2 regions of the Pseudonocardia spirodelae genome follow, and region 1 is predicted to be linked to the other one. Evidence: predicted binding sites of a transcription regulator. Region 1 holds the regulator's gene; the other holds the start of a gene.
What was found. The regulator LexA, encoded in region 1, represses DNA repair genes until DNA is damaged. The targets are predictions, from matches to a motif close to CGAACACGTGTTCG.
Positions count from the first base shown of each region.

Region 2: the regulator LexA is predicted to act here: its motif matches at 2,201-2,214, upstream of dnaB (replicative DNA helicase).

Region 1 covers NZ_JBBJUP010000015.1:95,056-99,992, reverse strand. The annotation lists gene WJX68_RS18455 (hypothetical protein) at 1-984, shown strand, start outside; gene lexA (transcriptional repressor LexA) at 1,015-1,773, opposite strand; gene WJX68_RS18445 (hypothetical protein) at 1,993-2,229, shown strand; gene WJX68_RS18440 (hypothetical protein) at 2,382-3,071, shown strand; gene nrdR (transcriptional regulator NrdR) at 3,497-3,985, shown strand; gene WJX68_RS18430 (vitamin B12-dependent ribonucleotide reductase) at 4,128-4,937, shown strand, end outside.
Region 2 covers NZ_JBBJUP010000023.1:82,102-87,038, reverse strand. The annotation lists gene rpsF (30S ribosomal protein S6) at 1-286, shown strand, start outside; gene WJX68_RS22970 (single-stranded DNA-binding protein) at 298-852, shown strand; gene rpsR (30S ribosomal protein S18) at 907-1,143, shown strand; gene rplI (50S ribosomal protein L9) at 1,158-1,604, shown strand; gene dnaB (replicative DNA helicase) at 2,245-3,660, shown strand; gene WJX68_RS22950 (DUF3040 domain-containing protein) at 3,700-4,023, opposite strand; gene WJX68_RS22945 (dTDP-4-dehydrorhamnose 3,5-epimerase family protein) at 4,184-4,705, opposite strand; gene WJX68_RS22940 (class I SAM-dependent methyltransferase) at 4,906-4,937, shown strand, end outside.

The DNA.
Region 1 (4,937 bases):
CCGGCCCCGGAGCCGGTCTGCACGGTCGACGACCCGCGGCTGTCGGAGCTGTCCGGGCTGGTCGCGCCGGGGCAGCCCGGGGCGGGGGCGGCGCGCTACGAGGCGATCACCGACGGCGGCGGCACCGCCCGGGTGTACACGCTCGACCCGGCGACCTGTGCCGTGAGCGCCGTCCGGGACACCGGGGTCGCCGTCACCGACGTCGAGGACCTCGGGCTGGGTGCCGACGGGTCGCTGTGGGTCGCCGACATCGGCGACAACGGCGCGCGGCGCCCCTCGGTGCGGCTCGTGGTGCTCCCTCCCGCCGGTCCGGTCCGGGTGCACGACCTGCGCTATCCCGACGGCCCGCGCGACGCCGAGGCCGTCCTCGTCGGCGACGACGGCGTGCCGCTGGTCGTCGACAAGACCACCGGTGCGGCCGGGGTGTACCGCGCCGCCGGTCCGGGACCGGACGGAGACTGGGTGCGGGCCGGGCAGGTCGTCCTGCCCTGGTCCGGGACGGGCGGCGGCCCGCTCGGGGCGGCCGGCTCGCGGACCGTCACCGGCGGGGGCGTGTCCCCGCCGGGGGCGACGGGCGGGCGCGCGGTCGTGCTGCGGACCTACACCGACGCCTGGGTGTTCCCGCTGCCCGCCGACGGGCCGGCCGACGCCGGCGCGGTCGTCACGGCGCTGCGCGGGGCGCCCCTGCAGGTGCCGCTGCCCGGGGAGGCCCAGGGCGAGGCGGTCGCGCCCGACGGGCGGGGCACGCTGCACTCGGGCAGCGAGGCCCGCGGCCTGTCGGCGGCGGGTGTCGTCGCGGCGCCGGGGGCGGTGGCCGCCGCGACCGGGCCCGGCGCGCCGGTGGTCGCCCAGCCCGGGCGGGCACCGGCGGTCGACACCGGCCCGCCGTGGCTGCCCGCGGCCACGGGCGCCGCCGTGCTGGGCGCGGTGCTGCTGGCCGGGGTCGGGGCGATGGCCCTGCACGGGCGGCGGCGCCGCCGGTGAGTCCCGCCCCGGCCCGGCCGGGGGCGCCGGTCAGAGCCGGCGCAGGACCGCGACGACCCGGCCGAGGATCGACGCGTCGTCGCCCGGGATGGGGTCGTAGGCGTCGTTCGCCGGCATCAGCCAGATGTGGCCGTCCCTGCGGCGGAAGGTCTTCACCGTGGCCTCGCCGTCGATCATCGCGGCGACGACCTCGCCCTGCTCGGCCACCGGCTGCTGGCGCACGACCACCCAGTCGCCGTCGGTGATCGCGGCGTCGACCATCGAGTCGCCCTTGACGTTGAGCAGGAACAGGGTGCCCTCGCCGACGATCTCGCGCGGCAGCGGGAAGACGTCCTGCACGGCCTGCTCGGCCAGGATCGGCCCGCCCGCGGCGATGTCGCCGAGCAGCGGGACGAAGGCCGGCGCCGGGCGCTCGGACCGCAGGTCGGCGGTGTCGGCGTCGGTGTCCGCGCCGTCGGTCCCGGCGATCTGCTCGGGGCTGCGGACGTCCACCGCCCGGGTGCGGTTCGGGTCGCGCCGCAGGAAGCCCTTGCGCTCCAGGGTGCGCAGCTGGTGGTGCACCGAGGAGGTGGAGGTCAGCCCCACCGCGTCCCCGATCTCGCGCACGCTCGGCGGGTAGCCGTAGCGGTCGACCCAGTCCCGGATCACGGCCAGGACCTTCTTCTGCCGCGGGGTCAGGCCGCGGGTGTCGGCCGCGGGGTCGGGGAACTCCCGGACCTTCGCGGATCCCCGGCCGGCGGCAGTACCGGTCACGCCGGGTCCACCGCCTCCGGTCTCGTCCGCTGCCATCGCATTCGCCTCCTCGGGGTACTTACGGCGCCGACCCTAGCCGCCCCCGGCCGGTTCGCCAAACATGCGTTCGAAGTTCGCCGGGGCGTGTCGTGGATTCCGTCGGCCCGCGGTGGTACAACATCGCACGGGCGTTCGATCGAACACGGGTTCGATCGGGCGCGGTCCGCGGGGCGTCCGGCCGTGCGGCGGTGGCGAGGCGAGAGGTGGCGGTCCGCGGTGGTGCTCCCGGTGGCGGTGACGGCGGCGACGGCGGTGGCGGGTCCGGTCGCGACGGCGGGGCCCGTGCGGCCGCTGCGCGGTCGTGCCGCGCCCGGTCCGGTGCGCCGCGCGGTCGCGGCGGCCGGGGTCGCGGCGGCCTCGGCGGTCGCGGTGCTCGCCCTCGGGGTGCTCGCCGACGTCGCCGCGGTCGCGCAGGCGCCCGTGGCGCCGGTGACCGTGGCCGGCGCGCGGTGACCGTGGAACCGGCTCCGACCTGCGGCGACGCGGTTCTTGTCGGTGCCGGCTGCTACACCGCTCGTACGCCCGTTCGACCGGGCTCGGGGAAGGGCCGGTCGGGGCGAGGGGAGGCCGCCCGGGGGACGGGCGGTCCGACGGCAGGAGGAACGATGCGAGAGCGCGACGAGCGGGTCCGCGGGTACGGCCGCGCCGGAGCCCTGGCCGGGGTCACGGCCGGGGCCGGGGCGACGGGCACCGGCACGGGCGGCGGTGGCCTGCGGGTGGCCGGGGGAGCGGCCGCGCGCGCGGTGCCGCTCGGGGAGCCGGTGCCGGGCTCGCCGGCCGCGGCGCCGTCCGGTGCGCCCGCGCCGCCGCGCGCGGCGCGGGTCCCGGCCGCCGAGCGGGCCGCGCGGCGGTGGGCGCCGCAGGGTGCGCGCGAGCGGGCGCTGGCCGCGTCGGTGGCCCGCCACCCCGCGGCCCGGGCCCGCCGCGCCGGAGCCGCCGGGGCCGGAGGGCCCGTGCGGACCGAGGGCCCCTCGGGCGCCCCGCGCGCCGCGGCGCTGTGGACCGCGCCGTGCGCTCCGGCGTCGGCGCCCGGTGCGGTGCGTCCGGCCCGCTCGGTGGCCGTCCCGCCGCCGCGGACCGTCCGGCCCCTGGAGCGGCGCTGTCTCGTCCCGCCCCGGCCGCGGCGTGCCCGCGCCCGGGCGGGCGTGCGCGGCCGGGTCGAGCGCCTGCTCGCCGGTCTCGCCGTCGCGCTGTGCACCGCGACCGTCGTCGTCGGCCTGGGTCTGCTGGGCGACGCCGCCGCCGGGTGGAACGCCCCGTCCGCGGGTGCGCCCGCGGTGACCGTCGGCCACTGACCGGTACTCCGTCCAGGGCTGCCCGCCGGGCTCCGCGGCCCGCGGTGTCGCCGCGCGGCCACCGGTGCGCCGTGCCGTCGTCACCGTCACGACGCGCGCACGCCGTCCGGCGCGTCCAGCGGGCGTGTCCCCGCATCGGGTGGCCGCCCGCCGCGGCCCGTCCGGAGCGACGGACGGCGGTCGCGGCGCCGTCGCGGGGCGCCACCTGGGCCGATGGTGCGACCCATGATCGTCGGAGACGGACCGGTCGCGCAGCGTGGTGTGCCAGGCTCGGATCCCGATCGGGCGAAGCTCGTGGCGGTACCCGCCCCGGGATGGCGCACCCCTAGATGTAGGGGTTACATTGATGTCGTTCCGCCACTGGTTGGGGGGACGGATCGCTGCGGAGAGTTTCCGGAACGTCACGGAAGAGGGGTGTGGGCCTCGTGCGCTGCCCGTTCTGCCGACACCCGGACTCCCGCGTGATCGACTCCCGGACCGCCGACGACGGGACGTGCACCCGCCGCCGCCGGTCCTGCACCTCGTGCGGACGACGGTTCACCACGGTCGAGGAGGCCGTGCTCGCCGTCGTCAAGCGCAGCGGGGTGACCGAACCCTTCAGCCGTCAGAAGGTCGTCGGCGGGGTTCGGCGGGCGTGTCAGGGCCGGCCGGTCGACGAGGACGACCTGCAGCAGCTCGCCCACCGGGTCGAGGAGACGGTGCGTGCCCGCGGGGCGGCGGAGATCCCCAGCCACGAGGTGGGGCTGGCGATCCTCGGGCCGCTGCGCGAGCTCGACGAGGTCGCGTACCTGAGGTTCGCGAGCGTCTACCGATCCTTCTCCTCCATCGAGGACTTCGAGAAGGAGATCGCCGACCTGCGTTCGGCTGCCGGGGAAGCAGCCGACGACGAGGCCGGCCACAACCGGGACGGCTGAGCGGCGCTCGGCGGGAGCGGGACCGGTGCGGGCACGAGGGGCGCACCCCGGTCCGGCGCCGCCGTCGTGCTCGTCCCGGAGAGAAGCCGTCCGCGCACCCCAGCGTGCGGGCGGGACACGGTGATATGTGCGGAGGCAGTTCATGACCGAGACCGTCGGGGGCCCGACGACCGGAACCGGTGAGAGCGCGGCGGCGAAGCCCGCACGCGGACGCGGGAAGTCCGGTGCCAGGCGCACCGGGCTCACCGTCCAGCGCGTCTTCACCACCGAGGGCGTCCACCCCTACGAGCAGGTGGAGTGGGAGCGCCGCGACGTCGTCATGACGAACTGGCGCGACGGGACCGTCAACTTCGAGCAGCGCGGCGTCGAGTTCCCCCGCGACTGGTCGGTGAACGCCACCAACATCGTCACCAGCAAGTACTTCCGCGGCGCGGTGGGCTCGGCCCAGCGCGAGTCGAGCCTCAAGCAGCTCGTCGAGCGGGTCGTCGGCACCTACAAGCGGGCCGGGATCGAGCACGGCTACTTCGCCACCGACGGCGACGCCGAGATCTTCGACCACGAGCTGACCTGGATGCTCATCCACCAGGTGTTCAGCTTCAACTCGCCGGTGTGGTTCAACGTCGGCACCGCCTCGCCGCAGCAGGTCAGCGCCTGCTTCATCCTCTCGGTCGACGACACCATGGAGTCGATCCTGAACTGGTACCGCGAGGAGGGCCTGATCTTCAAGGGCGGCTCCGGTGCCGGTCTGAACCTCTCGCGGATCCGGTCGTCGAAGGAGCTGCTGTCCTCCGGCGGCACCGCGTCCGGCCCGGTGTCGTTCATGCGTGGTGCCGACGCCTCCGCGGGCACCATCAAGTCCGGTGGCGCGACCCGCCGGGCGGCGAAGATGGTCGTCCTCGACGTCGACCACCCCGACATCGAGGAGTTCGTCGAGACCAAGGCCAAGGAGGAG
Region 2 (4,937 bases), on a different contig from region 1:
CGACGGCGGCCTGGACGAGCGCACCGTGCAGCCGTCCCTGGAGCAGTTCCTCACCGTCGTGAAGAACGACGGCGGATCGGTCGAGAAGATCGAGGTCTGGGGCAAGCGCCGCCTGGCCTACGAGATCAAGAAGCAGGGCGAGGCCATCTACGCGGTCCTCGACATCACCGCGGAGCCGGCCACCGTCGCCGAGCTGGACCGTCAGCTGGGTCTGAACGAGTCCGTGCTGCGCACCAAGGTCCTGCGCAAGGACGTCACCCGCACGCCGGCGCCCGCCGCCGGCTGATTGGAGCCGTCATGGCCGGCGAGACCGTCATCACCGTCGTGGGCAACCTGACGGCGGATCCCGAGCTGCGGTTCACCCCCTCCGGCGCCGCGGTCGCCAACTTCACCGTGGCGTCCACCCCGCGCACCTTCGACCGCCAGTCCGGCGAGTGGAAGGACGGCGAGGCGCTCTTCCTGCGCTGCAACATCTGGCGCCAGGCGGCGGAGAACGTCGCCGAGTCCCTGACCCGCGGCGCGCGCGTCGTGGTCCAGGGTCGTCTGCGCCAGCGGTCCTTCGAGACCAAGGAAGGCGAGAAGCGCACCGTCGTGGAGATGGAGGTCGACGAGGTCGGCCCCTCGCTCCGCTACGCGACCGCGAAGGTCAACAAGGTCAACCGGGGCGGAGGCTCCGGTGGCTTCGGTGGCGGCGGCGGTGGCGGCTACGACGGGGGCGGCGGCGGCTACGGCGGCGGCGCCCGGCAGGGCGGCGGGTCCGGTGGAGGCAACTCCGGCGGCTATGACGACCCCTGGGGTTCGGCCCCGCCCGCGGGCAGCGGCGCGGCGTCCGACGACGAGCCCCCCTTCTGATCCACGCATCCCTCCACCCGTGACGGGTGGGGGACGATCTCCAGGAGCACCACCATGGCCAAGGCCATCGTGCGCAAGCCGAAGAAGAAGGTCTGCGCGTTCTGCAAGGACAAGGCCCAGCTGATCGACTACAAGGACACCGGTCTGCTGCGGAAGTTCATCTCCGACCGCGGCAAGATCCGCGCCCGTCGTGTCACCGGCAACTGCCGGCAGCACCAGCGGGACGTCGCCGTCGCGGTCAAGAACTCCCGCGAGGTGGCCCTGCTTCCGTACACCTCGACCGCCCGCTGAGGAAGGAGAGACACATGAAGCTCATCCTCAACGCCGACGTCCCGAACCTGGGCGCCCCGGGCGACATCGTCGAGGTCAAGGACGGCTACGGCCGCAACTACCTGCTGCCGCGCAAGCTCGCGGTCGTCGCCACCCGTGGCGCCGAGAAGCAGGTCGAGCAGATCCGCCGGGCCCAGAAGGCCCGCGAGATCCGCGACCTGGGCCACGCCCAGCAGGTGGACTCGCAGCTGCGCAACATCAACGTGACCGTCCCGGCCAAGGCCGGCGACACCGGCCGCCTGTTCGGCTCGGTCACCCCGGCGCAGGTCGTCGACGCCGTCAAGGCGGCCGGCGGCCCGGTGCTGGACAAGCGCAGCATCGACGTCCCGGGTCACATCAAGACCCTGGGCAAGCACCAGGTGGAGGTTCGCCTGCACCCGGAGGTCACCACCGAGCTGCCGATCGCGGTCGTCGCGAGCTGAGCGGTCCGGTGGTCACACGACCACCGAGCGTAGTCAGGGCGGTGTCCGGAGCCTCGTGCTCCGGGCACCGCCCTGTCGTGTGTCCGGGCCCGGTCCGTACGGCCGGGCGGGTACGGTCCGCAGTCCGCGGTGGACGATCCACTCCGGTCGGGTGACATCATGCGGGATGCGTTGTCACGCAGCCGACACGCCGGGAAGTGACGGCCCGCTCGACGGGCGGGCCTGTGGACGCGCCCGGCGGCGAACGGTCCGCCACGGCCTCCGACACGCCTGCGACGGGCGTGCGGCGACACGCCAGAGCAAAGTTGTCCACACCCGGTTCACCCCCTCTGAACTGCGACGACGCTCGTTTCTTGGTCATTGTCCCCAGGTTGTCCCCAGCACGGTCCCGGGACGGGCGGCATCCGTGCACAGTTCATCCCCAAGTCGATCACCAGAGCGGTTCGACCCGGGCCGCCGCGCCGACCTACCCTCGGTCGCACCGGCACGCGAGCGCTCCGCCGACCGGCCGCGCCCGGCGCGGCCCGGCGGTCACCGCGCCGGCCGGAAGACCACCGACGACGGACGCGGGCGGGTGCACCACACCGCTCGCGCGTCGAACGTGCGTTCGGTATCGTGTCCCTTGGGGGTGACGCTGCGTATGGCTCTGACGGACGACCGTCCCGGCAACAGGCCCCGTGCGGTCCGCGACGGCGAGAAGGCCGGCGGCTCCGGGGACGGCGCGGGCGGCGCGTTCGACCGTCAGCCACCGCAGGACCTCACCGCCGAGCAGTCGGTGCTCGGCGGCATGCTGCTGAGCAAGGACGCGATCGCCGACGTCGTCGAGGTGCTGCGCCCGGAGGACTTCTACCGGCCCGCGCACCAGACCGTCTACGAGACGATCCTGGACCTCTACGGCCGCGGCGAGCCCGCGGACGCGGTGACCGTGTCCGCCGAGCTGCAGCGGCGCGGCGAGCTGGTCCGCCTCGGTGGCGCGCCCTACCTGCACACGCTCATCGCGACCGTCCCGACGGCGGCGAACGCGGCGTACTACGCGGAGATCGTCGGGGAGAAGGCGATCCTGCGGCGCCTGGTCGAGGCCGGCACCCGGATCGTGCAGCTCGGCTACCACGGCGCCGAGGGCGGCGAGGTCGACGACGTCGTGGACCGGGCCCAGGCCGCGGTCTACGAGGTCACCGAGCGCACCACCACCGAGGACTACACGGTGCTGGAGGAGCTCCTCCAGCCGACGATGGACGAGATCGACGCCATCGCCTCCCGGGGCGGCATGTCCTCGGGCGTGCCGACCGGGTTCGCCGACCTGGACCAGGTGACGAACGGCCTGCATCCGGGCCAGATGGTCGTCGTCGCGGCCCGGCCGGGTCTGGGCAAGTCGACCCTCGGGCTGGACTTCGCCCGTTCCTGCTCGATCCGGCACGGCATGACCAGCGCGTTCTTCTCGCTGGAGATGAGCAAGTCCGAGATCGTCATGCGCCTGCTCTCCGCGGAGGCGCGGATCCGGCTGGCCGACATGCGCGCCGGCCGGATGTCCGACGAGGACTGGACGCGGATGGCGCGGCGGATGTCGGAGATCTCCGAGGCGCCGCTCTACATCGACGACTCGCCGAACCTGACCCTGATGGAGATCCGGGCCAAGGCGCGGCGGATGAAGCAGCGCAACGACCTGAAGCTGATCATCCTCGACTACCTGCAGCTGATGACGTCGGGCCGCAAGGTCGAGTCGCGTCAGCAGGAGGTCTCGGAGTTCTCCCGGCAGATCAAGCTGCTGGCCAAGGAGCTCGAGGTGCCGGTGGTCGCGATGAGCCAGCTGAACCGTGGTCCCGAGCAGCGCACCGACAAGCGGCCGATGCTGTCGGACCTGCGTGAGTCCGGCTCCATCGAGCAGGACGCGGACATGGTGGTGCTGCTGCACCGGCCCGACGCGTTCGAGCAGGACGACCCGCGGGCCGGCGAGGCGGACCTGATCCTGGCCAAGCACCGAAACGGCCCGACGACCACGATCACGGTCGCCCACCAGCTGCACTACAGCCGGTTCTCCGACCTCGCGCACGGCTGAGGCCGGTCGCCGCCCGCACGGGCGGCGGCGGGGCGCGGGTCAGGCGGCGCCGGGCCGCGGCTGCGGCCCGGTGGTGGCGGCGACGCCCAGGGCCAGCGCGGCCACGACGATCCCGGTCACCACGACCGGCACGTTCACCGTGACGGCGCCGAGCAGGAGCACCACCAGTGCCAGGCCGAGCAGCGCCGTGGGCAGCGGGCCCGCGCCGTGCATCGAGCGCTGGTGGGTGCCGGGGCCCGCGAGCAGGCGACCGCTGCGGCGGGCGGCGCCCAGGGCGGAGAACCTGCGGACCAACCGCGGATCGGTCAGCCGCAGCTGCACCTCGATCTCGTGCAGCCGCCGGATCTCACGCTCGCTCAGCACCTCGACACCCCTCGTCGGCTCGTGGGGCGGCACGACCGTGCCACCCTTCGGCGCCGGGGCGTCGTCGATCCGGGCCTGTCCACGAACGGTACGTGACCGATTCGTGATCTTCTCACTCGGGCGGACGGGGTCACACGTGCCCGCACTCACTCCCGGGTGGTCACCAGAGCGAGACGCGGTCCCGCCGGGGGCCGGCCGGGGCGCCGAGCCGGGAGCACAGCGCGGCCCAGGAGCGGGCGGGCTCGGGGACGCGGAACGGCCGGGGGCGCAGCCAGCGCACGGCCAGCTCCGGGTCGTCGGGGTCGACGGCCGTGCGGTCCCGCCGCGACAGGCGGGCGGAGCTGCGCACCTCGACGAGGGTCCGGCTCGCCACCGACTGCACGCCGTAGAGGCAGCCCGGCGGGACCAGCAGGCGTCGCGGGCCCTCCAGGAGGGCGACGGCGAGGCGGCCGAACGTCTCGGCCTCGGGGCGCGCGTCGATGACCACCGCGTAGCCGCTGCCCCGGGTGACGCCGAGCAGCACCGCGTCGGACGGATGGCCGTGCAGGCCGACGACGGCGTCGCGGGCCGGGCGGTGCCGTCGCCGGACGGGGAACGCCTCCGGGCCGGGTCCCGTCGCCGGGGGCTCCCCGGTGCCGTCGAGCAGCAGCGCGCCGGGCACCACGGTCCGCACGACCTCCACCCGACCTCCCCGGTTCCGTCACCGCGCGCGACGAGCGCGCGGTGGAACGTGTTTCTCGTACCGGAGACGCCAACGAGCCGGACGGCTTGTAGTGACGCTGCGCGAGACGGCGTTGCTCCGATCGGGTTCACAGCGTGCCTTCAGGAGCCGTGCCTACTATCCCGGCTAGTACCTGTACGGCGACGGAGCGAGGTGGGCACATGGGCGGGGATCCGCGACCGGGGACCCGGTG